DNA from 2 places in the Pantoea sp. X-Soil-ISGK-355 genome. Region 1 is predicted to be linked to the other one. Evidence: predicted binding sites of a transcription regulator. Region 1 holds the regulator's gene; the other holds the start of a gene.
What was found. Region 1 encodes LexA, which represses DNA repair genes until DNA is damaged. Its sites were predicted from a motif close to TNCTGTATGTACATACAGNA; they were not measured.
Positions count from the first base shown of each region.

Region 1 (14,860 bases):
CATTATGGCGTAAAAAAAACCAGCTTTAAAAGCTGGCTTTCCTGTTCAGGGCAGACATCAGACTTCCTGCGGGACCTTATCCGCAACCAGCGCCAGCGCCGCTTCCAGTACGCGAACATCAGCGCCCGGCTTGTGGGCGTTTTCACTCAGGTGACGTCGCCACTGGCGAGCGCCCGGAATTCCCTGGAATAATCCCAGCATATGGCGTGTGACGTGTCCCAGATACGTGCCCTTCGCCAGCTCCGCTTCAATATAGGGATACATTGCGCGCACTACGTCCACCGGGTTAGCCGCCGGATGCTGACGACCAAACAGCGTCTGATCGACCTGCGCCAGAATGCCGGGGTTTTGATAGGCTTCACGTCCCATCATTACGCCGTCAAGGTGCTGCAGATGAGCCAGTGCCTCTTCCAGCGTTTTCACACCACCATTGAGCGCGATCGTCAGATGCGGAAAATCGCGTTTCAGCTGCCAGACGCGGGGATAATCCAGCGGTGGAATTTCGCGATTCTCTTTGGGGCTGAGGCCAGAGAGCCAGGCTTTGCGCGCATGGATAATAAATGTCTCGCATTCACCGCGACCGGCCACCGTGCCGATAAAGTCGGTCAGGAATTCATAGCTGTCCAGCTCATCAATCCCGATGCGGGTTTTCACCGTCACCGGAATCGATACCACGTCGCGCATCGCTTTAATCGCATCCGCGACCAGATTCGCCTCGGCCATCAGGCAGGCACCGAATCGGCCATTCTGAACCCGATCCGAAGGACAGCCGACATTCAGGTTCACTTCATCGTAGCCACGCTGCTCTGCCAGCTTCGCACACTGCGCCAGCGCCGCCGGATCGCTACCGCCAAGCTGCAACGCGACCGGATGTTCCGCCTCGCTGTAAGCCAGGTAATCCCCTTTGCCATGAATGATCGCGCCCGTGGTCACCATTTCGGTGTAGAGCAGCGTGTCGCCGGTCAGCTGACGATGAAAATAGCGACAGTGGCGATCGGTCCAGTCGAGCATGGGGGCGATAGAGAAACGTTGCGAAGAGAAATTAGGCATGAAGCGCAGACAATCCGGTAATTAAGGGTGATGGAATTCTGTGCAAGGATAACACAAGGGCGGGCGATAGTGCATCGCCCGCCCCCGAACAGCCTGAATAACGTGCTTAGAAGTTAAAGCCCAGCTGCATCATCGCGCCCCAGGTATTGTTAGCCCCCACAGAGCCGGCCAGATCCAGATGGACAGCTTTGTTAAACGGTGACAGACCAAAACCTGCGGTGGCAACATTTTCGTCGTTAGACCGCATGTCCGCACGATAACCGGCACGCAGCTGCAGCCAGTCAAGCACGCGGTATTCCGCGCCCACTGCCGCATACTGGCTGTTATCCTGCGTTTTGAAGCGTTTGGTTTCCGTCAGATCCACATCGCCGGTCACGGTAAACGGACCTTTATCCCAGGACAGGCCGGTGGTGACCAGCGGGCGAATCTGGTAGGTATCACGGAACCCGTTGACCTCTTTGGTCTGCAGATCACGCGAAACCAGGTTCTGTCCGGTCACACCCAGCGTCCAGTTTTCAGCAAAGGTGGTTGCCAGACCGGCATCAACGTTAAAGCCGGTGTCGGTGCTGCGATACTGGCTATTGTTGATGTCGTTCTTGTCATAGTTATAGATGCTGGCAGTATAGTTATAGAGCGAGGTTTTCTGCACTTTCGGCGTCACGCCCACTGAGACCGGCTGACCGGCGATAGTGAACTCATGCGCCACCGCCACACCATAATCAATGGTCAGTGCCGCTAAGCCATTCGCACTGGAACGAAGGTTATTTTGATCGCCCGGACGTGGCAGCACCGTTCCGTTAGCGACACCGCGCAGGTAGTCGATATCACCCTGGACCACGTTGGCACGGACGTGCGCCGTACCGTAGGCTTTGGTAATAAACGCAAAAGGCAGAGTCTCATTGGGGATCGTGACGGCCACGGCCACGCCTGCACTGCCGTGAGCTTTGTTACCGCGCAAATCGCTGAGCTTGTCAGCAACATCGCCGGAGGCAGCACGCAGTTCAGGGTAGCCACGCAGATAATCTGCAAAAGTCAGATTACCAATCACGTCACGATAGCGATCTACGGTGTCCGTAATATCATCGACTTTATCGATCAGCTTATCTTTGTCAGTCACCTGAATTCCCGCTGAAGGGAAAATAATGCTGACGTTATCGTCAGATTTAGCACGCGTCATTAATGCCGGGTTCGCCAGCACTGCTGAGCCATAAACAGAAGATGCTACGCCGGTCCCGCCCATGGCGTCATTACGTGCATCATACCAGGTCCCTGCCGCCATGGCGGAAGAAGAAAGGAAAAGCGCGGTCGCTGCAGCGGAATACTTCAGCGCTGAACGTTGAGCGGATTTTTTCACCATTTGCCTGCCATCACCTGAGAAATTGTCATTGAAACATTCAACGACTGAATAGTTTGTTAGCCCTATTGTGAACCCTGGCTAACGCGTTATTGCTGTGAATTCAAAGGAAACAGTGTCTTAATTCAAAGGATTGGACGTTTTCCAATCAAAAAACCGTTGTAATTGTTCAAACTGCGTCGGGGTATTTCAAATAATGCCAGACTTTCCTTAAGTCTTTCTGAACATTACTTCTTAACTCAGTGAGATGCAAAGCAAAATACCAACAAATTCCGCTTCAGGTCGATTGAAAATGGATCTGATTTCTCGTCAGATTTGAGATAGATAGCGGCTGAAATGCTTAAAATGCTGCTTTATCAGGCAAATAATGCTGTTTTACCAGGCGAAAACGAACATCAGCGCCGAAAAACTATGTGTGATAAAATAACATCACTTATCCAGCGGAGAATTTTTCATGACAAACATGACGTCGCAGCAAATTTTGATTCAGGCTGAAAAGATATGCCTGCAGCGCGGTGTACGTCTGACTTCGCAGCGTGCTGAGGTGTTGCGCCTGATGGCCGAACAGCCTGGCTCGATCAGCGCTTACGATCTGCTGGATCAGCTCCGCATCAGCGAACCACAGGCTAAGCCGCCCACGGTCTATCGTGCGCTGGATTTCCTGCTGGAGCAGGGTTTCATTCATCGGGTGGAATCCAACAACAGCTACGTCATGTGCCACCATTTTGAGGCACCGGCACATACATCGGTGATGCTGGTCTGTGACCGCTGTGCTGCGGTAACGGAGAAACAGGCGCAGGGCGTGGAGAAGATTATCGCAACGCTGGCGGGTGAAGCACAGTTCGCTTTACGTCATAGCGTGATTGAAGCGCATGGTTTATGTGAAAATTGTGCTGCGGTCGAAGCCTGTACGCACCATGAAAGCTGCGAGCATGACCATCAGGATGAGGGTAAAAAGCGGGGCAAACGCGGGTAATCTGCACATCCTTGTGCTGTTCCGTCCCTGTGCCGTTCCGGGGCGGGCGCGCCGGAAAGCTTTTAGCTGATTATCAGCCTGGTATCAGATTACCAGCGGTGATCTTTGTTCTGACCTTCCCAGTCGGTTACTTCACGCTCTGCTTCATCTTTCGCATAGCCATAACGTTCCTGGATTTTGCCGACCAGCTGATCGCGTTTACCTTCGATAACCTGCATGTCGTCATCGGTCAGCTTGCCCCATTTCTCTTTCATTTTGCCTTTGAACTGCTTCCAGTTGCCGCTGGCTTCATCTTTATTCATGGCAGACCTCCAATCCTCGGGGTTTAATGATTATCTTGTTACTTAACAAAATAACGATATAAAGCGCTGGTTAACTGCGCTGCATAGAGTTAATTATAGTAGCCAATTTATTAACCGTGGAATAATACAGAATAATCTGTATCGGCTTGCGTGCAGCCACGACTGACTCAGGCATCAAACCAGCTGTTCTGACGCCAGTGCTTACGCCAGATGAGCCACAGCGACAGGCCGCGCAGCGCCAGGAAAACCGTTACCGCCAGCCACAGTCCGTGATTACCCAGCGCCGGTACGCTGAGCAGCATCAGAAAGTAGCCTGCTGCTGCCACCACCATGCTGTTACGCATCTCACGTCCGCGTGTTGCGCCGATGAACATCCCATCCAGCAGATAACACCAGACGCCGATCAGCGGCATAACGATCTGCCAGACCAGATAGCGGTCAGCACTTTGTTGCAGCGAAGGAAGAGAGGTCAACAGGGTAACAATCTGCGGGCCAGCAATGGCATAGGTCAGGGAAAAGAACAGCGCTACCACCACCGCCTGCCGACAGGCAGAGTGCCAGACACGCAGCAGTTTGCCGCCATCTTTTGCACCATGGGCCTCGCCGGCAAAAGCTTCAACTGCGTAGGCAAAGCCATCCAGCGCATAGGCCGTGAACGTAATGAACATCAGCAATACCGCGTTAACCGCCACCACATCCGGGCCCAGCCGCGCGCCCAGCACGGTCAGCGAGGCGAAACAGAGTTGCAGCATCAATGAGCGCAGCATGATGTCCCGGTTCAGCCGCAGCAGCCGGCCGCTGTCACCGCGCCAGCTCTGCTTCAGCAGGCTTAACGTAATACCGCGCAGCTTCAGGACTCGCCAGACCATGATACCGCCGACACCCAGCGTGATGTACTCCGCCAGCGCCGTGGCGGTTGCCGCCCCCGCGACACCCCAGTGCAGTCCCATCACCAGCCAGAGATCGAGCCCGATGTTAACCAGATTGCCTACCACCAGCAGGATCACTGGCGCGCGCGCATACTGCACGCCCAGCAGCCAGCCCAGAATGACCAGGTTTGCCAGCGTGGCGGGTGCACTGAGCCAGCGAATCTGAATAAACAGCGCCGCCTGTTCCAGTACCGCGGGATTACCGCCAACCAGATGGGTCGCCAGCTGAATAATCGGATAACGTAAAGCGATGAACAGTACACCTGCCAGCAGCGCAATCATCAGCGGCTGGGTCAGCGCACGTGCCAGCGCCATTTTATCACCGGCACCAAACGCCTGCGCCGTCAGGCCAGTCGTACTCATTCGAAGAAAAAGCAGCAGCATAAAGAGGAAACTGGTCACAGTGGTCCCGACCGCAACCCCGCCAAGATAGACAGGGCTGTCGAGATGACCAATAACTGCAGTATCGACCACGCCCAGTAAGGGAACGGTGATATTTGAAAGGATCATCGGCAGCGCAAGCCGCCAGAGATTTTTATCCGTTGCCGTGAGAAAGCGCATTCGCCGTTCCGTGCTCAGTGTCGCTGCGCAAAACAGGCAGCGACAAAATTAGGGCAGACAGAATAGCATCAGAGAAAGCGAATGCACGCAGCCCTCAGAATCAGAGCCACTCGCCGTTACGCACCACGCCAACCGCCAGACCTTCAATGGTCAGGGACTGTGCACGGGTATCGACAACAATCGGGTCGAAATCGCTGTTTTCAGGCAGCAGATGCACGATAGCACCCTGCTTTTTCCAGCGCTTAACGGTGACTTCATCATCAATGCGGGCAACGACAACCTGGCCATTGCGCACATCCTGGGTTTTATGTACCGCGAGCAGGTCGCCATCCATAATCCCGATATCTTTCATCGACATTCCGCTGACGCGCAGCAGGAAGTCGGCAGAGGGCTTAAACAGGCCCGGATCCACTTTATAGTGGGTTTCGATATGTTCCTGCGCCATGATTGGCTCACCGGCAGCAACCCGGCCAATCAACGGTATGCCTTCTGAGGCTTCTTCTTCCATTAGCAGGCGAATGCCGCGCGATGCACCGGAAACGATCTCAATGACGCCTTTACGCGCCAGCGCTTTCAGGTGCTCTTCTGCCGCATTCGGTGAGCGGAAGCCCAGTTGTGCAGCAATCTCTGCGCGCGTAGGCGGCATGCCTGTTGAAGAAATATGGTCGCGAATCAGGTCATAGACCTGCTGCTGCCTGCTGGTTAATGCTTTCATCCCGCCCCCTGGTTGTTTATACAGTCGCTGTGAGTATATACAGGTATTGGCGAAATGGAAACCGATTGTCAGGCAAAACGCGGCTTCCGGCGCGATATGGAACGCTTATCGCAAATGTGTCCAGAGCAGCGCGATCCAGACAAAGAGTGCCAGTAAGATGCTGATCAGTACTGCCGCAGATCCCATATCTTTGGCCCGGCCCGCCAGCGGATGATGCTCCTGACCGATGCGGTCGACCACGGATTCAATGGCGCTATTAAGGATTTCGACAATGACCACCAGCACCACCGACCCAATCATCAGGATGCGTGAGACCACATCGACATCCAGCCAGCAGGCGATAATAATGGCGACCAGCGCAGCCAGGGCTTCCTGACGAAACGCCGCTTCATGTTGCCAGGCGGCACGCAGTCCCTGCCAGGAGTAACCTGCGGCTTTAATTATTCTGATAAGTCCGGTGGCATTATTTGCCATGATGTGGGAACCCTTTTATCGGATTGACGTCAATGTCTGGGCTGCGTGCAATTGGCACCACCACAGATCTTCGCTGCACTTTCTGGTATGCTTGCGGCGCTTTGCTAACAAGAGGCTTCATGTTGTCTATGTCAGGTTGGCGTAAACTCTATTACAAATTGCTTAATTTACCACTGTCGTTTTTGGTAAAAAGTAAGGCCATTCCGGCCGATCCCGTGTCTGAACATGGTCTGGATCCGACCCGACCTATTATGTATGTTTTGCCTTACGATTCGAAGGCCGACTTACTGACTTTACGCGCGCAGTGTCTGCGGCATCATCTGCCTGATCCGCTCTCTCCGCTGGAGATTGATGGTTCACTGCTGCCGCGCCACGTATTTATCCACGATGGCCCGCGCGTATTCCCCTACTTTGTGCCCAGCGTCGAATCGGTGAAAATCTTTCACGATTACCTCGATCTGCATCGCAATAATCCTAAGCTCGATATCCAGATGCTGCCGGTCACGGTAATGTTTGGCCGCGCACCAGGACGTGAAGTCCAGGGCGAAGCCACGCCACACCTGCGTGTGCTGAACGGTGTACAGAAGTTCTTTGCGGTGATCTGGCACGGACGCGACAGCTTTGTTCGCTTCTCGCCGACCGTCTCACTGCGCCGTATGGCCACGGAGCACGGTACGGATAAGTCGATCGCCCAGAAGCTGGCTCGCGTGGCGCGCATCCATTTTGCCCGTCAGCGGCTGGCGGCGATTGGCCCGCGTTTACCGGCGCGTCAGGATCTGTTCAACCGTCTGCTGCAATCCAAAGCGATTGAAAAAGCCGTCGAAGATGAAGCACGCAGCAAAAAAATCTCCCATGAGAAAGCGCAGCAGAATGCCGTTGAGATGATGGAAGAAATTGCCGCCAACTTCTCTTATGAAGCGATTCGCGTCACCGACCGCGTGATGGGCTGGCTCTGGAGTCGTCTCTATCAGGGCATCAACGTCAATGGCGGCGAAAAAGTTCGTCAGCTGGCGCAGGATGGCCACGAGATTGTCTATGTGCCGTGCCATCGCAGCCACATGGATTATCTGCTGCTCTCCTATGTGCTCTATCATCAGGGCCTGGTGCCGCCACACATTGCTGCCGGTATCAATCTCAACTTCTGGCCAGCCGGCCCGATTTTCCGTCGTCTGGGCGCGTTCTTTATTCGTCGTACCTTTAAAGGCAACAAGCTCTACGCCACGGTGTTCCGCGAATATCTCGGCGAGCTGTTCACCCGCGGTTATTCAGTTGAATACTTTGTTGAAGGTGGCCGTTCTCGTACCGGTCGCCTGCTGGACCCGAAAACCGGCACTTTAGCTATGACGCTGCAGGCGATGCTGCGCGGCGGCAATCGCCCGATCACGCTGGTGCCGATCTACATCGGCTATGAACATGTGATGGAAGTGGGTACGTACGCCAAAGAACTGCGCGGCGCAGCCAAAGAGAAAGAGGGCTTCATGCAGATGGTGCGCGGCTTACGCAAGCTGCGCAATCTCGGTCAGGGTTACGTGAACTTTGGCGAACCCCTGCCGCTGGTCAACTATCTCAACAAGCGGGTGCCGGAATGGCGCGATGCCATCGATCCGATTGAGCCGCAGCGTCCCAGCTGGTTAACCCCAACCGTCAACGATATTGCTGCCAGCCTGATGGTGCGTATCAATGAAGCGGGCGCGGCTAACGCCATGAACCTCTGTGTCACCGCCCTGCTGGCGTCACGTCAGCGCTCACTCACCCGTGAACAGCTGATTGAACAACTGGAGTCCTATACCCAGTTGCTGCGCAACGTGCCTTACTCGCCAAATGCGACCGTACCCGATCTCTCCGCGGAAGCGCTGCTGGATCACGCCATGGGTATGAATAAGTTTGAGAGCGAAAAGGACAGCATTGGCGACATCATCATTCTGCCGCGTGAGCAGGCGGTGCTGATGACCTACTATCGCAACAATATTCATCACATGCTGGTGATGCCGTCGCTGATTGCCGCCATTGTTCAGCAGCATCAGACGCTGAGCGAAGCAGAACTGCTGCGTCAGGTAAGCCTGATCTACCCGATGCTGAAGAGTGAGCTGTTCCTGCGCTGGCAGACCGATGAGCTGCCGCAACTGTTGACCGAACTGAGTCAGGAGCTGGCGCGTCAGGGCCTGATTACGTTCGAAGCCGGCGAATTGCGCTTTTCCTCAGCGCGCTATCGCACGCTGCAACTGCTGGCTGCCGGTGTGCGTGAAACGCTGCAGCGCTACGCCATTACGTTCTCCATTCTCAGCGCCAAGCCGACGATTAACCGCGGCACGCTGGAGAAAGAGAGCCGGACGCTGGCACAGCGTCTGTCGGTGCTGCACGGGATCAATGCGCCGGAGTTCTTCGACAAAGCGGTCTTTACCTCGCTGGTACTGACGCTACGCGATGAAGGGTATATCAGCGACAGCGGGGATGCCAATGTCGCACAGACGCTGGCGACCTGGCACATTTTGGCTGACCTGGTCACCAGTGATGTCCGCATGACGATTGAAACCGCGGTGGCGCACGACTGACCCCTGCGTACAGTAAAAAGGCGACCTCATGAGGTCGCCTTTTTTATGCCCAAAACTTCGGAGCAGAAGAATTCTGGAAGCAATGAATAAGCTCAACACGCTGGGAACAGGGTCAGAAGAGGAAAGCGTCTCGCCGCCCGGAAAAAAACGCCAGGCGTTTTTGAACAACGCAACGCGTTGGCCCGGCTACGGGCGCACCTCAGGGATGAGGTGCGCCCGTAGCCGGGCCGAGCATGCCAGGGATGGCGGCTTTTGCGTCTTTCCGATCTGACCGTGTTTCCTGCGCACGCTCGATTTCGCCGCTAAATCAGCCTTTTTTCGCCCAAAACTCTCTATCAGAACAGCTGACTGAACGGCGGCGTATTCATCAGTACGCCAAGGAACAGCACCATCCCGACATAATTGTTATTCAGGAAAGCCTGGAAACAGGGCTGGCGTTCACGCCCGGCGATCAGCTTCTGCTGGTAAACAAACAGCGCAGCCGCAAGCAGCAGCGTCCAGTAGAAGGCGCCATTCAGATGCAGCATCATGCCCACCAGCGCCATCAGCAGCAGAGTGGCCAGTTGCAGCAACCCAATAATCAGCTTGTCGAAACGGCCAAATAAAATCGCCGTCGACTTGACGCCAATCTTCAGGTCATCGTCCCGATCGACCATCGCATACTGCGTGTCGTAAGCGACCGTCCAGCAGATGTTGGCAATAAACACCAGCCAGCATACCAGAGGTAAGGACTCACTAACTGCGGACCATGCCATAGGAATCGCCCAGCCAAATGCGGCCCCCAGCACCACCTGCGGCAGATGGGTGTAACGCTTCATAAAGGGATAGACCCAGGCCAGCGCCAGCCCCACGACGGAGAGCATTATCGTCATCAGGTTCATGGTCAGCACCAGCGCAAAAGCTATCAGCGCCAGGATCACGAACAGCAGCTTCGCCTCTTTGGCACTCACCGCGCCGCTGGCCAGTGGCCGGTGCTTCGTACGTTCGACATGACCGTCTACTTTACGGTCGGCGTAGTCATTGATCACACAACCGGCCGCGCGCATCACAAACACTCCGGCAACGAATACCACCAGCACCGGCAGCGGCGGGATCGCCATGTCAGCCAGCCATAATGCCCAGAGCGTGGGCCACATCAGCAGCAGCGTCCCAATCGGTTTGTCGATACGCATCAGGCGAGCGTAGGCCCGCCATTTATTCATACTTAAGCTCGTTTGCACCACAAAATCCTCAGACCAGATCGCGATAGAGCGGCGATGCCGGTAAAAACAGTTCAGTCAGCAGCAGCGGTTTGCCAGAGAGACGCAGGCGGGAACGCCGTCCCCATAATCCGTCCACCTGCCCCGGCTCAATAAAATCGCGGGTCAGCGTCGACGACGAAAAAAGATAGCGCCCCAGAGGACGGGTGCCGAGCTGTTGCAGCATCGCCTCCGGCCCATTGAGGGTGCTTTCCGGCACCAGCGTGCGACCCGCCAGCCAGGGCTGATCGTCGCCGGACAGCAGCACTTCGCGCAGCCAGAAGCGTTCATCGTCTGGCAACAATGCCCTTTCCTCACCCAGCTCGCTGGCGTCAATAAAGCCTTCACGCAGCGGCTGAACCGTGACCCGCTGACAGTGCTGTTCAAAGCGGCGCGTCATCGAATCCTCCTCCATCAGCCAGTCGAGCAAAGGCGGCGCAAGGGTGGCCTGCGACGGAGAAAGCCAGTTGAGCGAACGTAATAAGCTGAGTGCGTCTTGCGACATGGCACCACTCCCGATAATTTTCAGGACGCTAGTTTAGCGCAGAGCGGCGATGCGAACACCTGCCGTCGTGTCAGACGGCAGGTGGATTACTCGCGTTTCAGCCGGTTACTGTTGGCCAGCCACAGCGTGACCACCAGAATCAGAATCGCCGCTGAGTAGCAGAGGGTATCGAAGGGATTTTTATGGTCGACGATAATCAGGCGGATGATGGCCGTGATACCGATATAGACAAAGTAGCGCAGCGGAAAGTGATAGCCCGACTGAAAGTACTTAACAATCAGGGCAATAAATTCGAAGTAGAGGAAATAGATAACAATTCCCTCAATCAGCAGGTAAGAAGAGGCCTGCTCACCGGTGTTAAACAGAACGTTTGCCAGATGGATAGTTTCTTTGCCTAAAAAGACGATCAGGATGATCGCCAGACTCAGCAGACCCAGATTCAGCACCCATTGCAATACCGTTGCAAGGTGGCGGGCCAAAGGATTTTTGTCACTCATGTTGCGCCTTTTAAAAAGGAGTTATCAGCGCGCGATATCATGCGTCAGTGTGATGCAAATCACAATAACCCTAAGTTTCTACATCCACACAGAGCGCGTCGTACCGCCAGTATTCACAGTCGCAATCAATCACCTCTTTTAGCTGATTGCGGTTGATACGGGTGATGAGCAGACCGGGACTGCCCGGCGCCACATTCAGCGTAGGTGCGGCAATCTCCGGCAACGGGCCAGGCAGAATGGTGAAGCGCGCGCCGCCGTAGCGAATACCGTAGCGCTGGTCATAGAGATCGGTCAGGGAGCGGGTCAGATCTTCATCGAGCAGGCCAGGGAAGAAACGCGGATTAAGGTAGTGTTCTACATAGAGTACGGCGCGCCCGTCGATGCGGCGCAGGCGGCGGATGCAGTAAACCGCCGAACCGGGTGCCAGCCGCAGCGCGGTCGCGACGCTGTCGTGCGCCGCAACCTGCTCAGCGGCGATCACCTCAGTGGTCGCCTGCCGTCCCTGCTCCCTCGCCATGGCATGAAAGTGGCTGTGATGCAGCGGATTGTAAATCAGACGTGGTGGCGCGATAAACCAGCCGCGGCGCAGTTCCCGGTAGATCATTCCCTGGGCTTCCAGCTTGCCCAGTGCTTCCCGCAAGGTAATCCGGGTGGTGCTGAACGCCTCGCTTAAGGCACGCTCCGCCGGCAGCCGCCCGCCGCTGAACTCCCCCGCCTGAATGCGCGTCAGCATTGCGCTGGCTATCGCATCCGCCGTTTTGAGTGCTATCGACTCCACAACAGTAGCCTCATTTTGGTGCGACTCCGCACTCTTGCTGTTCAGGTAAATGCGCCTGTGGCAGGCGAACGGGTCGCCTCTTTTGTCGCCCCTTCCCCGCACCGCGCCGCCTTGTCATAAATCGTTCATATACAGGGGCTACATTGGCTCGGTTCTTGCTGGACTAGACCAGCCAGGCCCATCAACTTACACCCGGAGCAACTGAGATGAAAGCGTTTATCGCCTCTGTAGTAGCCAGTGCTGTAGTTCTCACCCTGCCCGTTGCGCAGGCCGCCGATAACGACCTCGCTGCGCTGGAAAAAGCCGCGCGCAGTGAAGGTCAGGTCAACAGCGTCGGGATGCCGGATAGCTGGGCCAACTGGAAAGATACCTGGAACGACATCAGCAGCAAATATGGCCTTAAGCACAGCGATACCGATATGTCATCGGCGCAGGAGCTGGCGAAATTCGATGCAGAGAAAGCGAACGCCAGCGCTGACATCGGTGACGTGGGCGCCGCCTTTGGCCCGATCGCTGTCGCTAAAGGTGTGACCCAGCCCTATAAACCCACGCACTGGGATCAGATTCCGGCCTGGGCTAAAGATAAAGAGGGTCACTGGGCGCTGGCCTATACCGGCACCATTGCCTTTCTGATCGACAAGCAGCAGGTGAAAGATATTCCCCACAGCTGGGCCGATCTGAAAAAAGGTAAGTATGTGGTTACTATCGGTGACGTCGGCGTAGCTGCTCAGGCGGCTAATGGCGTACTGGCTGCCAACTACGCTTTAGGCGGTGATGAGAAGAACCTGAAACCGGCGCTGGCGTTCTTTGCCGATCTGGCTAAGCAGGGTCGTCTTGGCGTGACCGATCCGGTGATCGCTAACATCGAAAAAGGCGAAGTACAGATGGCGGTGGTGTGGGACTTCAACGCTCTGAACTACCGTGACCAGATCGACAAAAACCGCTACGAAGTGGTAATCCCGTCTGATGGCTCAGTCACCTCCGGCTACACCACCCTTATTAACAAATATGCGAAACATCCTGACGCCGCAAAACTGACGCGTGAATATATCTTCTCAGACCAGGGCCAGATCAATCTGGCGAAAGGCTATGCGCGCCCGATTCGTGCCGAGCATCTGACGCTGCCAGCGGACGTTCAGGCTCGCCTGCTGCCGCAGTCCGAATATAAAAATGCCCGTCCGGTTAAGGATCAGGCTGCCTGGGATAAATCGTCGAAAATGCTGCCGCGCCTGTGGCAGGAAAACGTCATCATTAACATGCAGCAGTAGTTCGCGGCAGGGAGAACGGAATGAAGACCATCCTGGTGGTACTGGACGGGCTGAGCAATCAGGTCGCACAACATGCAATGGGTTACCTGCATGCCGAATGTTCGCAGGGCAACGGGTCCTATTACCGAATGACCTGTGAGTTACCGTCGCTGTCGCGCCCGCTTTATGAGTGCATTCTGACCGGGGTTCCGCCGGTCAGAAGCGGTATTATTCATAACGGCGTCAGCCGGTTAAGTCGCGAGCGCAGCGTGTTCCACTTTGCGCGCGCGGCGGGACTGACAACGGCGGCGGCGGCCTACCACTGGGTGAGTGAGCTTTATAACCGCACCCCGTTCGTTCCGGCGCGCGATCGTCACACCGACGCGCCGGACCTGCCGATTCAGTATGGGCATTTTTATTCTGACGATAGCTATCCTGACTCGCATCTGTTTGAAGATGCAGAGAGCCTGCGGCTGCGTCACGATCCCGATTTTCTGCTGATCCACCCGATGAATATCGACGATGCCGGTCATAAGTCGGGGCTCTCCTCGCCGCAGTACCGCAACCGGGCGCGCATTGCCGACGGCCTGCTGTCGCAGTGGATGCCGCTGTGGCTGGCCGGAGGCTATCAGGTGATGGTAACGGCCGATCATGGCATGAATGACGATCGCTCCCACGGCGGGATTCTGCCGGAAGAGACCACGGTGCCGCTGTTTGTCTTTGGCCGGGCTTTCTCGCTGCAGCCTGACCTCGCGCCGCAGCAAACCGACCTGTGCGGCACGCTGTGTGAACTGCTGGAAGTGGCCCATGACAAGCCGGTCTGTCGCGGCCTGCTGGCGGAGCCGCAAAGATGAAGGGAAAAGGGTTCGCACTGCTGCTGCTGTTGCCTTTCACTCTGTTCTGGGTCGCCTTTCAACTGGCCCCGCTGTTGTGGATCGCCATCAACAGCTTCTGGAGTGAGATGAACAGCCAGTGGGGCTGGGATAACTATCAGGACATTCTCACCTCGCCTTTCTACCAGCAGGCATTCCGCTTCTCACTGGATATCTCGCTCTGGTCCAGCGTCTGGGGACTGCTGATTGCGCTCATCACCGGCTATTCGCTGCATCAGCTCGGCAGCGGACGACTGCAGCGTTTTCTTATCTCCTTTACCAACATGACCAGCAATTTTGCCGGTGTCCCGCTGGCGTTTGCCTTTGTGATTCTACTGGGGCTGAACGGCTGTCTGACGCTGCTGCTGCGCCATTATGGCGTGATTGAGAGCTTCCGACTCTTCTCGCGCAACGGCATGGTGCTGGTTTACACCTGGTTCCAGATCCCGCTGGGCGTGCTGCTGCTCTATCCGGCGTTCGACGGGCTGAAAAAGGAGTGGCAGGAGTCCGCTGCGCTGCTGGGTGCCAGCCGCTGGCGCTACTGGTGGCATATCGGTTTGCCGATTCTGTTCCCGGCCCTGCTCGGTACTTTTGTCATCCTGCTGGCAAATGCGCTGGGCGCTTACGCCACGATTTACGCCCTGACCACCGGTAATTTCAACGTGGTACCGGTGCGCATCGCCGCGCTGGTCTCGGGTGATATTTCGCTCGATCCCAACACCGGCAGCGCGCTGGCGATGCTGCTGGTGGCCATTATGGCGCTCATCACCCTGGTGCAGCAGTATCTGGTGCGCCGCAGCTATCTCAATG
Region 1 covers NZ_AP035971.1:312,890-327,749, reverse strand. Annotated here, with positions in the region: gene dusA (tRNA dihydrouridine(20/20a) synthase DusA) at 58-1,050, opposite strand; gene AC6I8J_RS01395 (conjugal transfer protein TraF) at 1,157-2,407, opposite strand; gene zur (zinc uptake transcriptional repressor Zur) at 2,859-3,380, shown strand; gene AC6I8J_RS01385 (CsbD family protein) at 3,470-3,682, opposite strand; gene dinF (MATE family efflux transporter DinF) at 3,850-5,172, opposite strand; gene lexA (transcriptional repressor LexA) at 5,273-5,887, opposite strand; gene AC6I8J_RS01370 (diacylglycerol kinase) at 5,993-6,361, opposite strand; gene plsB (glycerol-3-phosphate 1-O-acyltransferase PlsB) at 6,490-8,913, shown strand; gene ubiA (4-hydroxybenzoate octaprenyltransferase) at 9,249-10,115, opposite strand; gene ubiC (chorismate lyase) at 10,144-10,656, opposite strand; gene psiE (phosphate-starvation-inducible protein PsiE) at 10,743-11,153, opposite strand; gene AC6I8J_RS01345 (UTRA domain-containing protein) at 11,224-11,931, opposite strand; gene AC6I8J_RS01340 (ABC transporter substrate-binding protein) at 12,138-13,199, shown strand; gene AC6I8J_RS01335 (alkaline phosphatase family protein) at 13,220-14,032, shown strand; gene AC6I8J_RS01330 (ABC transporter permease) at 14,029-14,860, shown strand, end outside.

Region 2 (14,860 bases), 980 kb from region 1:
GCCAGCTGGCCGCCACACGTCAGTTCAGCGGCACGGTGCATTTCATCTTTCAGCCTGCCGAAGAGAATCTGGGCGGGGCACGCAGAATGGTGGAAGAGGGACTGTTCCAGCGCTTTCCGATGGATGCGATCTACGCCATGCATAACTGGCCGGGACTGCCGCTCGGCTCACTGGCGGTGAACCCTGGCGCGATGATGGCGTCGCTGGATTCGTTTGAAATTACGCTGCACGGCAAAAGCTGCCACGCGGCGATGCCGGAAAGCGGTGCCGACCCGATGGTGGTAGCAGCCGAGCTGATTCTGGCGCTGCAGACCATTCCGTCTCGCCGGCTCTCGCCGCTGGCGTCAGCCGTGGTCAGCGTGACGCAGATTCACGGTGGTGAAGCGATTAACGTCATCCCGGAGCAGATTGTTTTACGCGGCACGGTGCGCTGCCTGCAGACCAGCGTGCGCGAAAAAGTGCGCGGGCTGATTGATGAGTTTGTCGCGACCCTGCCGCGTCCGTTTGGCGTGAGTGGTGAGATTGACTGGCTGCCGGGCTATCCGGTCACCGCCAACCATGTGGCACCGGCTGAGCAGGTGCGCGAGGTAGCGCTCTCAACACTGGGTGCTGAACAGGTTCACTGGCAGGTTAATCCGTCAATGGCGTCAGAAGATTTTGCCTGCATGATGGAAGCCTGTCCCGGCGCGTATTTCTGGCTGGGCGCGGACGGCGAAACGCCCTCCGCGCCGCTGCACAACGCCCGCTATGACTTCAACGACGCGCTGCTGCCAATTGGCATCCGTTTCTGGCAGGACCTGGTTGAACAGGCGCTGCCGGTAGCCTGAGTTAATACCCGGCGGCGAGGATCTGCTGCTCCGCCGCCGCCAGCGAGTCACACCGGCCGCTGGCGCGCAGGCAGCAGGCGAGCTGCAGTCGCAGTGACGCAGGCACCGGACGCTGCTGATTCAGCACCTCTTCGATCCAGCGCGCAGTGACTTCTGCCGTCTTGTCTGTCGGCAGTTCAACGGCCACTTCTGGCTGACGCTCAACCCACACTTCCGCTTCCGCGCCCGCCCCCTTAATCATACTGATCGCCGGGCAGCGCTGGGGATTCGCATAGACTTCCCCTTCAGTGCCATTGAGCAGTATCGCAGGCGCATCGATGTCGCTGAAGAATTTCGCCACACGCGGTACATACTCAGGATGCGAGACGCTGGACAACCGCAGCGCCGCCCGCTCCGCAAACGGCGTGGCCAGTTTTGCCAGCGTGTGCGCGCTGTTACGCACCCCCATCCGCCAGCGCAGCGAGAGCTGTTTCGCCATTGGCGGGCAGAGATGATCGATGGTGATAAATGCCAGGCCCTGATCGAGTTTCGCCTGCGCCGCCTCTGCGGTGGTGACGGGCGCAATGCCCAGCGCGGCAAACACCGCTTCACTGGTGATGCGTGTCGCGTCGTCGCTGACGCCGTGTACCAGCACCGGGAAGCCGACTTTCACCAGCAGCAGCGCCAGCAACGGCGTCAGATTCCCCTGGCGGCGTGCGCCGTTGTAGCTGGGGATCACCACAGGCATCGGACGATTTTCCGGCGCACGCAACTGCATCATCTGCGCCTGCATCGCCTGATAAAAGCCGCGCATTTCGGCTTCACCTTCGCCTTTAATGCGCAGCGCTATCAGAATAGCGCCCAGCTCCAGATCCGGTACTTCACCCGCCAGCATCGCGCCATAGAGCGCCACGGCAGTATCAAAGTCGATATCGCGGGCATGATTTTTACCGCGACCCACCTCTTTAATGATTTTATTCAGTTCCATCACTCGCTTCCGGTTAAGTGCGCGGCTCAGCGCCGCGTGGGACGGCGTTTACGCACGGTATGCTTTGGCACCACGATGGCCGGTATCGCTGCCGGCTCTGGCGTTTCCGGCTGCTCAATCGGGAAGATCGGCAGTGCGGCTAACAAGCGGCTGCCGTAGGCTTTGCTCAGCAGACGGCGGTCGTAAATCACGATTTCGCCATAGCATTGATGGCTGCGAATCAGGCGTCCGACCTGTTGAATCAGGGTAAATGAGGCGCTGGGTAAACTCTGCACCTCAAACGGATAGCGCTTCAGGCTTTTCAGCCATTCGCCTTCGGTCAAAATTACCGGACTGTCCACCGGGGGAAAAGCGATTTTGTGGATATGCACCTGACTCAGCAGATCGCCTTTGAGATCCAGCCCCTCAGCAAACGACTGCAGGCCAATCAGAATGCTGGTGTCACCTTTGGTAACGCGCTGACGGTGCAAATCCACCAGGCGGCTGCGCGGCTGATCGCCCTGCACCAGCATCGAGAGCCGCAGGTCTGGCAGACAGGCGACAAACTGCTGCATCGCCCGGTTGCTGGCAAACAGCACCAGCACGCCTTTATGCTTTTTCTCCGCCATCTGCTGACGGAAGAAACCGGCCATCTCGGCGATGTGCTCCGCTTCGTGCGCCATCAGCGGCTCAAGTCGCATCTGCGGGATCACCAGCTTGCCCTGCTCCACATGGTTAAACGGTGAGTCGAGCGCCACAAAGCGGTCGCCCGCTTTTTCGCTAAGCCCTGACATCTCCTGCAGGCGGTTAAAACTGTTGAGCGATCGCAGCGTGGCGGAGGTGACCACCACATGCGGAATTTTGCGCCACAGCATTTTCTCCAGCTGGTCGCTGACGCGGATGCCGGCGCAGTGGAACAGCAGATGCGCCTGACCTTCGCGCAGCTCGCGGGTAATCCACTTCGATACCGGCGCGCCAGAGGCTTTTTCCATTGCCGCCAGCCGCCAGAGTTTGCTGATTGATTCGAACCAGCCAAACTGACGATTGAGCTGGAGCAGGTTGCGATGCAGCCGCACCATATCGACCTTGCCGGTCTGCTCACTCAGCGCATTAATCAGGCCTTCACTCAGTCCCCGCAGGGCATCGCTGAGTTTGAACAGCCGGGCGCAGAGATCCAGCAGCTCCTGCGGCAGCGCACCCAGCACAAAGCGGTATTCGCCCGGCTGGTTATTCGGCGGCAGCAGCGGATTCAGCGCCTGCGCGGTGATGGTCAGCAGTTCGCGCAGCTCATCACAGTGTGCTTTCAGTCGCTCAGGATTAGCCAGCGGCGGCGGCGACTTCGGCCGCATCTGCGTCATGATGCTCTCAACCAGCTTGATAAACAGGTCAAGCTGCAGGCTGCTCCAGCCCGGCGTGATGTCGGCGCTCATCTCCAGCGCATCGCGGGCCACTTCCGGCAGGTGATGTCCTTCATCCAGTACCAGCATCAGGTTTTTAGCGGGCGGCAACACTGACTCATTCTCCATCGCCGCCATCACCAGCGCATGGTTCGCCACCACCACATCCACCTGCTCGATTTCACGCCGCGCCACAAAGAACGGACATTCACGATACCAGTGGCAATGCGAACCCAGACAGCTCGCTTTGTCGGTGGAGAGGCGCTGCCAGAGGCTGTCGCTGACGTTCTCCTCGCTGTGATCGCGCAGGCCATCCCACTGGTAGCGATCCAGTGACTTCTGTAAGCGACCACACTGCGTCTGTTCTTCTTTGGTACTACTGACGGCGTCATCATCCAGATAAAGCAGCAGATCGCCCTGCTGATCGTCATCGGCCGCCATCGCCGCCAGATTGCGCGGACAGACATAGCGCCCGCGGCCAAACGCGGCGGTAAAAGTGAGATCGGGGATGATTTTCTTCAGCAGCGGCAGATCTTTCGTGAAGATTTGATCCTGCAGCGCCACGTTGGCGGTGCTGATCACCAGCTGCTTTTCCTGAGCGCGGCTGGCTGCGATGCCCGGAATCAGATAAGAGAGGGTTTTGCCCACGCCAGTCGGTGCTTCGACCGCCAGATGGCGCGCGTCGTCACCCGCCAGGCATTTCGCTACTTCAGCGATCATCTGGCGCTGCGGCGCACGTGGAATGAAATCAGGCACCTGCTGCTGAAGCGCTTTATACCACTGCGCTATCTGGCTTTTTACTGCGGCTGTCAGGGCCATGATTTGCGTTACCACACCGAAAAAATGGCCTGTATTTTTACACAGTATCCTGGCGGCGTCAGCTTTCGCGCCGAATTTTTCGTGACCCGCCGTAAAATCAGCGGTTGTCCGACAGCGGTGTTTTACGCCAGCACTTTGTACATATAGGTGGTGGCATCCAGCACGCCTGCGATGGATTCGGCATAACAGGGAATCGACCCCGCCACCTGCCAGCCCAGCGAGCGATAGAGATCGCTGGCGACATCGCCGCTGCGCGTATCCAGCACCAGCAGGGTTTTGCCCTGTGCGCGTGCCCGCTGCTCAGCGCGCTGCATCAGTTCACGGGCGATGCCCTGACGGCGCGCCTGCGGGTGCACCAGCAGTTTGCTGATCTCTGCGCGGTGGCGGCCATTAGGCATGCCGCTGCGGCTGATGATGACCGTTGCCACGATGCGCCCGCGCTGACGCGCGACCAGTAATTCGCTGTCGCCGCTGGTGATGCTGGCACTCCGCTGCTGCCAGAATCGCACCATCACCTCATCATCTTCAGCATCAATAAAACCGACGCTGGCACCGTCTGCCACGCAGCTCTGCAAAACGTCGGTCAGTTCACCCAGCAGCTGTTGCGCCTGGGCCGCGCTGAGAGTTGCGTAATCCGTCATGGTTTCGCCACCACCAGTAAGTAACGCGCGCCGTCAGTCAGGTGCGCCTCAAAAGCCGATTTACCGACCAGATGAAACCGCAGGCAGTCGCCGGGCTGTAGCGTCCACGCCTGAGACCCCATCGTGACGGTAAGACCGCCCTCGCGCAGCCAGATATGCTGCTCCAGCCCCTGAATGGGTGGCACATCATAATCGATTCGCGCACCAGGCCGTAACCTGCCCTCCACGAGTTCACATCTAAAATGAAGTGCAGGTGGTGAAATATTCCGACGGATAAAACCGCTGGCGTCATCCTGCCACACCGGCTGCTGATCCTCTTTGACCAGCAGACTGGACTCTTCTTCCACTTCACTGAGCAGGCGCGACATCGTTAAGCCGTATGCAACACACAAACGATTAAGCAGTGCCGCCGTGGGACTGGTCTCGCTTCGCTCAATGCGCGATAATGTCGCGCGGCTGATGCCGGTAGCGACAGAAAGTTCATCAAGTGACCAGCCGCGTTGCAGGCGTAATTCTGCCAGCCGCACCGCCAGTCGTTGCTCCGTATTCAGCTCCGGCATGGTGTTCTCTCATTTTTGGGAATAATTCTCTTATTTGAGATATAGCCTGGAAAAGCCGTATCAGTCAAGTTGTACATTGAGAAATGTATTGTACAACTTAATTTGCTTCGTTATGGTAATCGTACTCAGACCAATCGAAAGAGGAATTTATGACCTTATACAGTATCGGTGACGTCGCCGAGCGCTGTGGCATAAACCCAGTCACCCTGCGCGCCTGGCAGCGTCGTTATGGCTTACTGAAGCCGCAACGTACCGAAGGCGGACATCGTCAGTTTGACGAAGAAGATGTGCAGCGCATCGAAGAGATTATGCGCTGGATTGAAAGTGGCGTGCCGGTCGGTAAAGTGAAGGCACTGCTGGAAGGTGGCGATGTTGATGCACACGATGGCTGGACCACACTGCAGGATGAACTGATTAGCGTACTGCGCCACGTCAGGCCTGCTAAACTTCGTAATAAAATTGCCGCGATTGGTCGCGAACATCCGATTGATGCGCTGATTGATCACGTTTTTATGCCAGTGCGCCAGAAGCTGAGTCTGGATCAGAACACGGCCCGCACCATGTGCAGTCTGCTTGATGGTCTGCTGATCGACTATGTTGCATTTTGTCTGACCGCCAGTCGCAAAAAATCGGGTAAAGATGCGCTGATTATTGGCTGGGGCATCGACGATCGGACCCGTATCTGGCTGGAAGGCTGGCGTCTTTCGCAGCATGGCTGGCGGATTGATGTACTGGCAGAACCCCTGGATGTTCCCCGTCCTGAACTCTTTCCCGGCATGAATATGTTTGTCTTTACCGGTAAAAAACTGACCCGTCGTCAGCAGGAGCAGCTGTCACACTGGCAGGAACAGGGCTATGCCGTGCGGTTACATGAACCTACCTGATAACAAAAACGCACGCCGGGCACTTTGCCTCCTGCCTTGCGCGCGCTATTATCCCCGCCTCACTGTTAACAAGCTCAGGTTTCACCCATGAATGTCAAAAAAGCCTTTTTCGCCACGCTGTTTTTCATTATGGCTCTCGGCGGCACCAGCGGTCTGATGCTGGTGGGATATTCTCTTATTGTCCACTCACGCTAAGCCAGCGCTGCAGGCGTTCAAACAGGCGATCGCTCACTATTGCCAGCAGCGCCACCAGTAATGCTCCCTGAATCACATAGGCTGTATTAAATCCGCTCAGGCCGATAATCACCGGCGATCCCAGACTTTTTGCGCCCACCGTTGAGGCAATAGCCGCGGTGCCGATGTTGATGATTACCGACGTGCGTATCCCGGCGATAATCACCGGTGCAGCCAGCGCCAGTTCAATCTGCCACAACCGCTGCCAGCTACTCATGCCGACCCCGATGGCAATTTCCCGGCTGCTGGCGGGTATGCTATCAATGCCCGCCAGCGTACCCTGTAAAATCGGCAGCAATCCGTACAGCAGCAGCGCCACCACCGCCGGCCACGCGCCAAAGCCCATTACCGGCACCGCAATCGCCAGCACCGCCACCGGCGGTATCGTCTGCCCCGCCGCTACGATAGTTTCCATCAGCGGCCGGAAAGCGCGTCCCGCTCGCCGGGTCACCAGCACGCCACTGCCAATGCCGATCACGATGGCCAGCAGGCTGGCGGTGATCACCAGGAACAGATGCGCCAGCGTCAGCTGCCAGAAGCTCTCCTGCTGATAGAGTGGTCGCGCCAGTTCCGGAAACCAGCGGTGAAACAGCGGCCCGCTGTAAGGCATCAGAGTCAGCAGCGCGCCGTAGAACAGTACCAGCCACAGCAACGGATCCCTTAACCTGCGCATGTGAAGCCCTCGCGCAGTTGCAGCAGGTCGCCAAAGTGGAGCACGCCCATTGGCTGCTGCTGATCGTCAACGACCGGCAGTTTATCGGTGCGCCGGGCGATAAACTGCGACAGCGCGTCCCGCAGCGTCAGCGCCGCAGCAATCGGTTCGCCCGCCAGCCACTCGCCGCGCCGGACGGCGTTACCGACCTGTTCCAGCGACAGCAGCCGGACGCCCATTTCACTGCGGCCAAAGAAGTCGCGCACAAAATCATTTTTCGGCTGGGTCAGCAGCTCTGCCGGCCTGCCCTGCTGAACAATCTTACCGTTATCCATCAGCACAATGCGATCCGCCAGCGTCAGCGCTTCGTCGATGTCATGCGTCACCAGCACGATAGTGCGGCCAGACAGCCGATGAATACGCAGCATCTCCTGTTGCAACACGCCGCGCGTCACCGGATCGAGCGCGCCGAACGGCTCATCCATCAGCAGAACTTCCGGGTCCGCCGCCAGCGCCCGCGCCACGCCCACCCGCTGCTGCTGCCCACCGGAGAGCTGATGCGGATAGCGATTGAGCAGCTGCGCGTCAAGGTTCAGCAGCGCCAGCAGCGCCGCGATGCGCTCATCGATCTGCGATCTGGACCAGCCCAGCAGGACCGGCACTGTGGCGATATTCTTCCGCACCGTCCAGTGCGGAAACAGGCCAATCGACTGAATGGCATAGCCCATGCGTCGGCGTAATATGCGGGCATCCAGCTGGCGAATCGACTCACCGGCAAAGCGGATCTCACCGCTATCAAACTCCACCAGCCGGTTGATCATTTTCAGCGTGGTTGATTTGCCGGAGCCGGAGGTGCCGAGCAGTACGCAGAACTCCCCTTTTGCCACCTGTAGCGACAGATCTTTTACCGCCGCTTTGCCGTTAAAGGCGCGGGAAACGCCATCAAACTCAATCATCTTTTCTCTCCAGCAGTGAGATCAGCAGGCGGAACAGCGCATCAATGACGACCGCCAGCGCAATCACTGGGATGACGCCCAGCAACACCAAATCCAGCGCACTGCTTAACAGCCCCTGGAAAATAATCGCGCCAAAACCGCCCGCGCCAATCAGCGCCGCCACCACTGCCATACCCAGCGTCTGCACCACGACGACACGCAGGCCCGCGAGCCAGACCGGCAGCGCCAGCGGCACATCCACCGCGATAAACTGCTGCCAGCCGCTCATGCCCGTGCCGCGCGCACTTTCGCGCACCTCATGCGGCACCTGTTGCAGCCCCACCACCACGCTGCGCACCAGCGGCAACAGCGCATAAAGCACCAGGGCGATCAGCGCCGGGGCCATACCAATGCCGCTGATACCCCAGTCACCGAGCCACGGAAAATGCTGAGCCAGACCGGCCAGCGGCGCAATCAGCAGACCAAACAGCGCCACCGACGGCACCGTCTGAATCACATTCAGTACACCAAACACGCTACCCTGCCAGCCGGGCCGCCGGAACAGCATAACGCCCAGCGGCAGCGCAATCATCAACGCAGGCAAGACTGTACCGGCCAGCAGCGTGAGATGACGGCTCAGCGCCGCATCAAACACCGCATGACGGTTGGCATACTCTTTCAGCAGGGAGAGATCGGCGAGCTGGCCACTGAACAGCAGCAACAGCGGCAGCAGCCAGCCCTGCAGATTAAGCAGCAGCTGTGCCAGCCGATGCGGGGTCAGCTGCCGCACCTGATCGGTTATCAGCAGCAGGATCAGCGCACCGCTGCACCACAGGCCACTGGCAAAGCTGGTGCGTGCCAGACGGCTGCCCTGCTGACTCAGCAACGTCGCCTGATGACCGCTGAGCCAGATGATCGCCGCCAGCATCAGCTGAGCCGTCAGCAGCGCTACAATCAGCGTGACGCGCCCGGGCGGACGCCACAGCAGCAGCCAAAGCGTCACCAATGGCAGCAGTAATAGCCCGAAGCGGTTTATCTGCCAGCCCATCAATGGTTCACCCGCCACCAGACGGTTCGGGGCGAAGTTAAGAAACGGCAAGGCCACCAGCGCCAGGCTCAGCAGCGTCAGCAGCAGCAATGCCACCGGCTGCTGAGCCGGATGGCGTATCGCGTCCCGCGATATCTGCATCGGTTACAGCAGCTTTTTCTGCTGCAGCCACTCGGTCGCTACACTGCTGGCGTCCTGACCGTCGACCGCGATTTTGGCGTTGAGTTGCTGCAGCGTCTTCTCATCAAGCGCGCTGAACACCGGCTTCAGCCAGTCGGCAATCTGCGGATAGGCTTTGAGGACCGATTCGCGGATTACCGGCGTCGGCGCGTAAATCGGCTGAACGCCTTTGGGATCGCTGAGCGTCTGCAGACCCAGTGCTGCTACCGGGCCGTCGGTGCCGTAGGCCATCGCCGCGTTAACGCCGGAGGTCTGTTGCGCTGCTGCGCTGATGGTCACAGCAGTATCGCCGCCCGCCAGCGACAGCAGCTGATCCTGCTTGAGGTCAAAGCCATAGGCTTTTTCAAAGGCCGGTAAAGCATCGCTGCGTTCGATAAATTCGGCTGAGGCGGCCAGCTTGAAGGTTCCGCCCTTTTTCAGAAAGGCGCTGAGATCGGTCAGCGAAGTGAGCTGGTTCTTCTCAGCCAGATCTTTACGCACGGCAATGGTCCAGGTGTTGTTGGCCGGAGCCGGTGTCAGCCACACCAGATGGTTTTTCTCCGCATCCAGCTTCTTCACCTTTTCATAGCCTTCAGCGGCATTCTTCCAGGCACTGTCTTTTTCATCGTTGAAGAAGAACGCGCCGTTGCCGGTATATTCGGGGTAGATATCGAGCTCGCCCGCCGTGATGGCACCGCGTACCACCTGCGTTGTGCCAAGCTGGATTTTATTGACGGTTTTTACGCCGTGCTTTTCAAGCACCTGAAGGATTACGTTGCCCAGCAGTGATCCTTCGGTATCAATTTTGGAGCCGACCCGCACCGGCTCCGCCGCCTGTACCATCCCCATACTGAGCAGCAACGCGCTGACTCCCACCCAACCCCGAACTCTGACCATGGCCTTTTCCTTATCGCAGTCTGTTGTTTTTACATGATGTTTTCGTGTGATGACGCGCAAGGCGCGGGACGCCTTAGCGTTGAGCCTGCTCGCCTGCTCGCCTGCCGCCGAAAGGGAGACTGGCAAGGCGTGCAGCGGAAATTATCTGCCTTAAAAGCGTAGCCTGGCGCAGCGGCGCTGCAGCTGACTTTATCGCAAATTTATAACGATTTGGGATTAAAAAATTATTATCAATAACCGAAATGAATTTACGTCTGGGCGTCTAAACGGCTATTCTCGAAAATCTGTTTTTATTATAAAAGACGTACAACATCATGTCCGACCTGACCTCTTCCGCCCATGTGGCAACAGCAGGGAGTTCGCCCGGTGGCGAAACACAGTGGATCCGCAGCGCAGCTGACGTCTCCCGCTTAGTGAACAGCGGCGACAGCGCCCGTAACAATGCCCGTATTGTGGTAGCGATTGCGCTGGGAGGCGTGTTCCTTGACGCCTACGACCTGGGCGCGCTGGCGTTTGGCATTAAAGACATCACGCGCGAGTTTAGTCTCACTCCGACCGGCACCGGCATGGTCGCCTCGGCCATCACCTTCGGCGCAATCATCGGCGCGCTGATTGGCGGCTATCTCACCGACAAAATTGGCCGTTATCGGGTCTTTATGGCTGATATGTTCTTTTTCGTGGTGGCGGCTATCGCCTGTGCGTTTGCCCCGAATGAGTATGTGCTGGCTGGCGCGCGCTTCGTGATGGGGCTGGGCGTCGGGATTGATCTGCCAGTTGCGATGGCGTTTCTGGCGGAGTTTTCAAAGCTGCGCGGCAAGGGGAATAAAGCGGCCAGCGTGGCGATGTGGTGTCCGACCTGGTATGCGGCAATCAGTATCTCTTATCTGCTGGTGCTGCTGCTTTATGCGGTGCTGCCTGAAAGCCACACCGACTGGCTCTGGCGGCTGATCCTCGGTTTTGGGGCCGTTCCGGCGATTGTCATCATCGCCATCCGCAGCCGTTATATGAGCGAATCCCCGGTGTGGGCGGCGAATCAGGGGGATCTGAAAGGGGCCGCCGCGATTTTACGCAGTGCCTGGAACATCAACGCGCAGGTAGCACCCGACGCCGGGCTGACCGCTGCCACACCCGTGCGCAAGGCGAGCTGGCGCAACTATGGCGCGCTGCTGCAGGGCGTTTATCGCCGCCGCACGCTGCTGGCGACCATCACCTCTATCGCCTCGTCGTTTGCCTATAACGCAGTGGCGTTTGGGCTGCCGGTAATCATCTCAAGCTTCTTTGCTCAGTCGATGCTCACCACCATTCTGGTGTCGCTGGCGCTGAATCTGCTGTTCGCCTTTGTCGGCGGAATTCTGGCGGTGCGGCTGGTGCCGCGTCTGGGAGCGTGGAAGATGTCGGTGGCGGGTTATGGCTGTCAGTGCGTGGCGCTGCTGGGGCTGGCGCTGATTGGTCGTCCCGAAGGCGGTCAGGAAGCCGCGCTGGCGATTGGCATGCTGGCGCTGTTCCTGTTTGGTCAGGGATTCGGGCCGGGGTCTCATACTATGACCTTTGCGTCGCTGAGCTACCCGACGTCGCTGCGCGGCGTGGGCGTCGGCTTCAACCAGACGCTGATGCGCGGCAGTTCGACCGTTTCGCTGTTTCTCTTCCCGGTGCTGGTTGCCGCGCTGGGCACCGGCGTCTTCTGGGTGATCTTCCTGGCCCCGCTGGCGGGCCTGCTGGCGTTGCTGGCGATCCGCTGGGAACCGTCAGGTTATGATGTGGATGCAGAAGATTTTGAGCTGCCGGGGTAAAGAGCGCAGGCAAACCGCACCTCAGTGCGGTTTTTTTATGCCGTAATGACCGGGAAAGGAAAATGCTCCAGATAGTCCGGGATGCGCGGGAAGGTATGCAAAAACCACGGCGTGAACAGCTGTGGCTGCTGCTGCATCTGCTGCTCAATCAGCGCCATCGGACGATAATCAAAGGCATCGGCTTCCTGCGGATTCAGCTGCGGCAAAGTGTCGCAGACGGCAAAGAAGACGTGACCATATTCATGTTCGGTCAGGCCATTGCTCAGCTTCAGGTTATAGCTCAGCTCAAATACCGGCGTCAGCGTCACGATCATCCCCATCTCTTCACGCAGACGGCGCTCGGCGGCGTCGCGGGTCGATTCATGAGGATAAGGATGGCCACAGCAGGTATTACTCCACAAGCCACCACAGTGATATTTATCGCTGGCACGCCGCTGCAGTAACAGCTCCTGCCGGGAATTGAAGACGTAGACCGTCACCGCGCGGTGCAGTAATCCTTTTTCATGCACTTCCAGCTTTTCCATTTTGCCGGTGGGACGATCGAGGTGGTCAACGAGGATAACTTCAATAGCAGACATGGCGTTTCCTTGAGATTATTCCCAACTATTCTGGCACAGAATGAGCAGTCTGGGTGGAACATCGCGGAATTTTTACGCGTCTCAGGCGGAGATAAGCGGATGAAGCAGAGAGGAAATCAGGCCAGCAAGGCTGGCCTGACGAAGGATTACAGGCGGAAACTCTGAACCACCTGCTCAAGCTGGGTGCTCTGCGATTCCATCGCCTGCGCGGCAGCGGAAACCTGCTCCACCAGCACGGCATTCTGCTGGGTAGTACCATCAAGCTGGGTAATCGCCACGTTAACCTGTTCGATACCCAGGCTCTGCTCACGGCTGGCTGACATAATTTCGCTCATCAGGGTGGTCACACTGCTTACCCCTTTCATCAGCTCGTCCATGGTCTGACCCGCCTGCTCAACCAGCGCGCTGCCGGTATCGATGTTTGCCACGGACTCTTCGATTAACTTTTTAATCTCACGCGCCGAGTTGGCTGAACGCTGTGCCAGATTGCGCACTTCCGAAGCCACCACCGCAAAACCGCGACCCTGTTCACCGGCACGTGCGGCTTCTACCGCGGCGTTAAGTGCCAGGATATTGGTCTGGAATGCGATGCTGTCGATGACGCTGATGATATCGACCACTTTACGGGATGAGTGATGAATCTCACCCATGGTGGTGACCACCTGACGGACCACTTCAGTCCCCCGTGCGGCCACCTGCGAGGCATCAGCTGCCAGCTGGTTGGCATGCGTCGCATTGTCGGCGTTCTGACGCACGGTGCCGGTCAGCTGCTCCATCGACGCGGCCGTCTCGACAATCGAGCTGGCCTGATCTTCAGTACGGGAGGAGAGATTGGCGTTACCGCTGGCAATCTCCCGCGACGCAGCAGTAATCGCCAGTGCGCTGTCGCCCACCTGCTGGAGCAGCCCCTGCAGATAGCTGATGAACTGGTTAAAGCTCTGCGCCACGGCGTTAAACTCCGGGCTGTTGCTGGCGGGCAGGCGCTGCGTCAGATCGGCACCCCCCGTCGACAGCGCTTCGATGTTGCTGTTCAGCACGTTAAGCCGTTTCATCATGGCGCGGACAAAGCCCAGCGAGACCAGCAGCAGGATGACCGCCAGTGGGATCTGCACCAGGCCCAGGCGGGTCAGCATATTATGCGACTGCGCTTTGAGCAGGCTGGTTGGCAGGCTGCTGGCGAGATACCACGGGCTGCCAGGAATGGCCTGCACGAACAGGGTCTGCTCGCCCTCGCTGCTGTCATAAGTGGTTTCCAGCGGCTGATTGCCAACACCGTTCAGCAACGTTTTCAGCGGTGCGGCCATCGGCATCTGCACGTCAGCCAGGTTCTCCAGCTTCGGCGCGGCATTGACCAGCGCGCCATTACCCACGACTTTGCCGTCGGCTTCGACGATCAGCACATTGCCGTGAATGGTTTCACCCATCTGCTTCGCCAGCTGGTTGAAGAACCCCAGCGTCACGTCGATAGTCGCGACACCCCAGGCCGAGCCATTGCGGTAGATCGCCATGGCACAGTTGGTACGCGGCTGCGGGCTGGCAGCATCCTGATAAGCTTTTGCCCAGGCACACTGCCCTTTCGCGGCAGCCAGGCCATCTTTATACCAGGGTTGCTCCCAGTATTTATCGGCGGCGTCGGAGTTCCAGTAGGTGTTGACCTGCAGTTCATTACTGGCATTACGGGCAAAGAAGCTGCTGTCTTTCTCTTTGGCCGGATCGCGACGGTTTGGCAGGGGCCAGATACCGCCACCAAACACGTTGCTGTCCTGATACTGGTTTACCAGCGTCGGTAACAGGGTGTCGATAGTGGCGCTGTCCATGACAGAGGCGGCTTCGGTAATCGCACGCTGCTGTGCCTGCACGCGGTTCATCTGTTCAACGATGCCAGAGGCGAGTGAATCGACCTGATAACGAACCAGACGACTTTCGCTGTCGACCAGCTGTGGCGCGACGAACTGATTGATGACCCAAACTGTAACGAGTAAAAGCGCAACAAAGAACGCGATCATTGTTGCGGTGAAGCGGGATTGTGTTGTTTTAAACATCTTTGTTCCCCTGAACCTGGTGCGGCGCGATTGCCTGATCGGGTTAACGGCTCGCTTAACGGGAACTTGAGATGAGCGGGATCACATATTTGAGAAATGTTTGATTTTTGTGAAAATTTAATTTCATAGAGTTACTATAACGTCCCCGACGGTTGCCGGGGAACAGACGAAGAGGCTTGATAAGACTGGCTTACTCTTCTGAATGGACCACCTGCAGGCGCGGGCGGAAAACATGATCATTGCCTTCTGCTGTTAACAATTCTCGTAACTTTTGGCCGCCATGCTCGTCAGCCTGCGCGAACTGCCGCTCGGCTTCCGTAATCGGCGTGGACCAGAGCAGCGTCGGGCGATCGCCATCGCGTTTCGGCAGCGTGAACTGTGCTGGCGCAGGTGCCAGTTCATTCGCCAGCAGGAAGCTTTCAAAACCGACCGGTGCCACTTCTGAGGCCAG
Region 2 covers NZ_AP035971.1:1,290,602-1,305,461, reverse strand. Annotated here, with positions in the region: gene AC6I8J_RS05915 (M20 aminoacylase family protein) at 1-827, shown strand, start outside; gene ybiB (DNA-binding protein YbiB) at 829-1,794, opposite strand; gene dinG (ATP-dependent DNA helicase DinG) at 1,821-3,989, opposite strand; gene AC6I8J_RS05900 (GNAT family N-acetyltransferase) at 4,112-4,630, opposite strand; gene AC6I8J_RS05895 (XRE family transcriptional regulator) at 4,627-5,190, opposite strand; gene AC6I8J_RS05890 (MerR family transcriptional regulator) at 5,340-6,074, shown strand; gene AC6I8J_RS05885 (YohO family small membrane protein) at 6,162-6,269, shown strand; gene AC6I8J_RS05880 (ABC transporter permease) at 6,250-6,981, opposite strand; gene AC6I8J_RS05875 (ABC transporter ATP-binding protein) at 6,969-7,916, opposite strand; gene AC6I8J_RS05870 (ABC transporter permease) at 7,909-9,084, opposite strand; gene osmF (glycine betaine ABC transporter substrate-binding protein OsmF) at 9,088-9,999, opposite strand; gene AC6I8J_RS05860 (MFS transporter) at 10,314-11,789, shown strand; gene idi (isopentenyl-diphosphate Delta-isomerase) at 11,825-12,367, opposite strand; gene AC6I8J_RS05850 (methyl-accepting chemotaxis protein) at 12,514-14,409, opposite strand; gene AC6I8J_RS05845 (suppressor of fused domain protein) at 14,600-14,860, opposite strand, start outside.
Region 2: dinG (ATP-dependent DNA helicase DinG) is a predicted target of LexA. The motif match lies at 4,017-4,036, and genes of this name have one in related genera.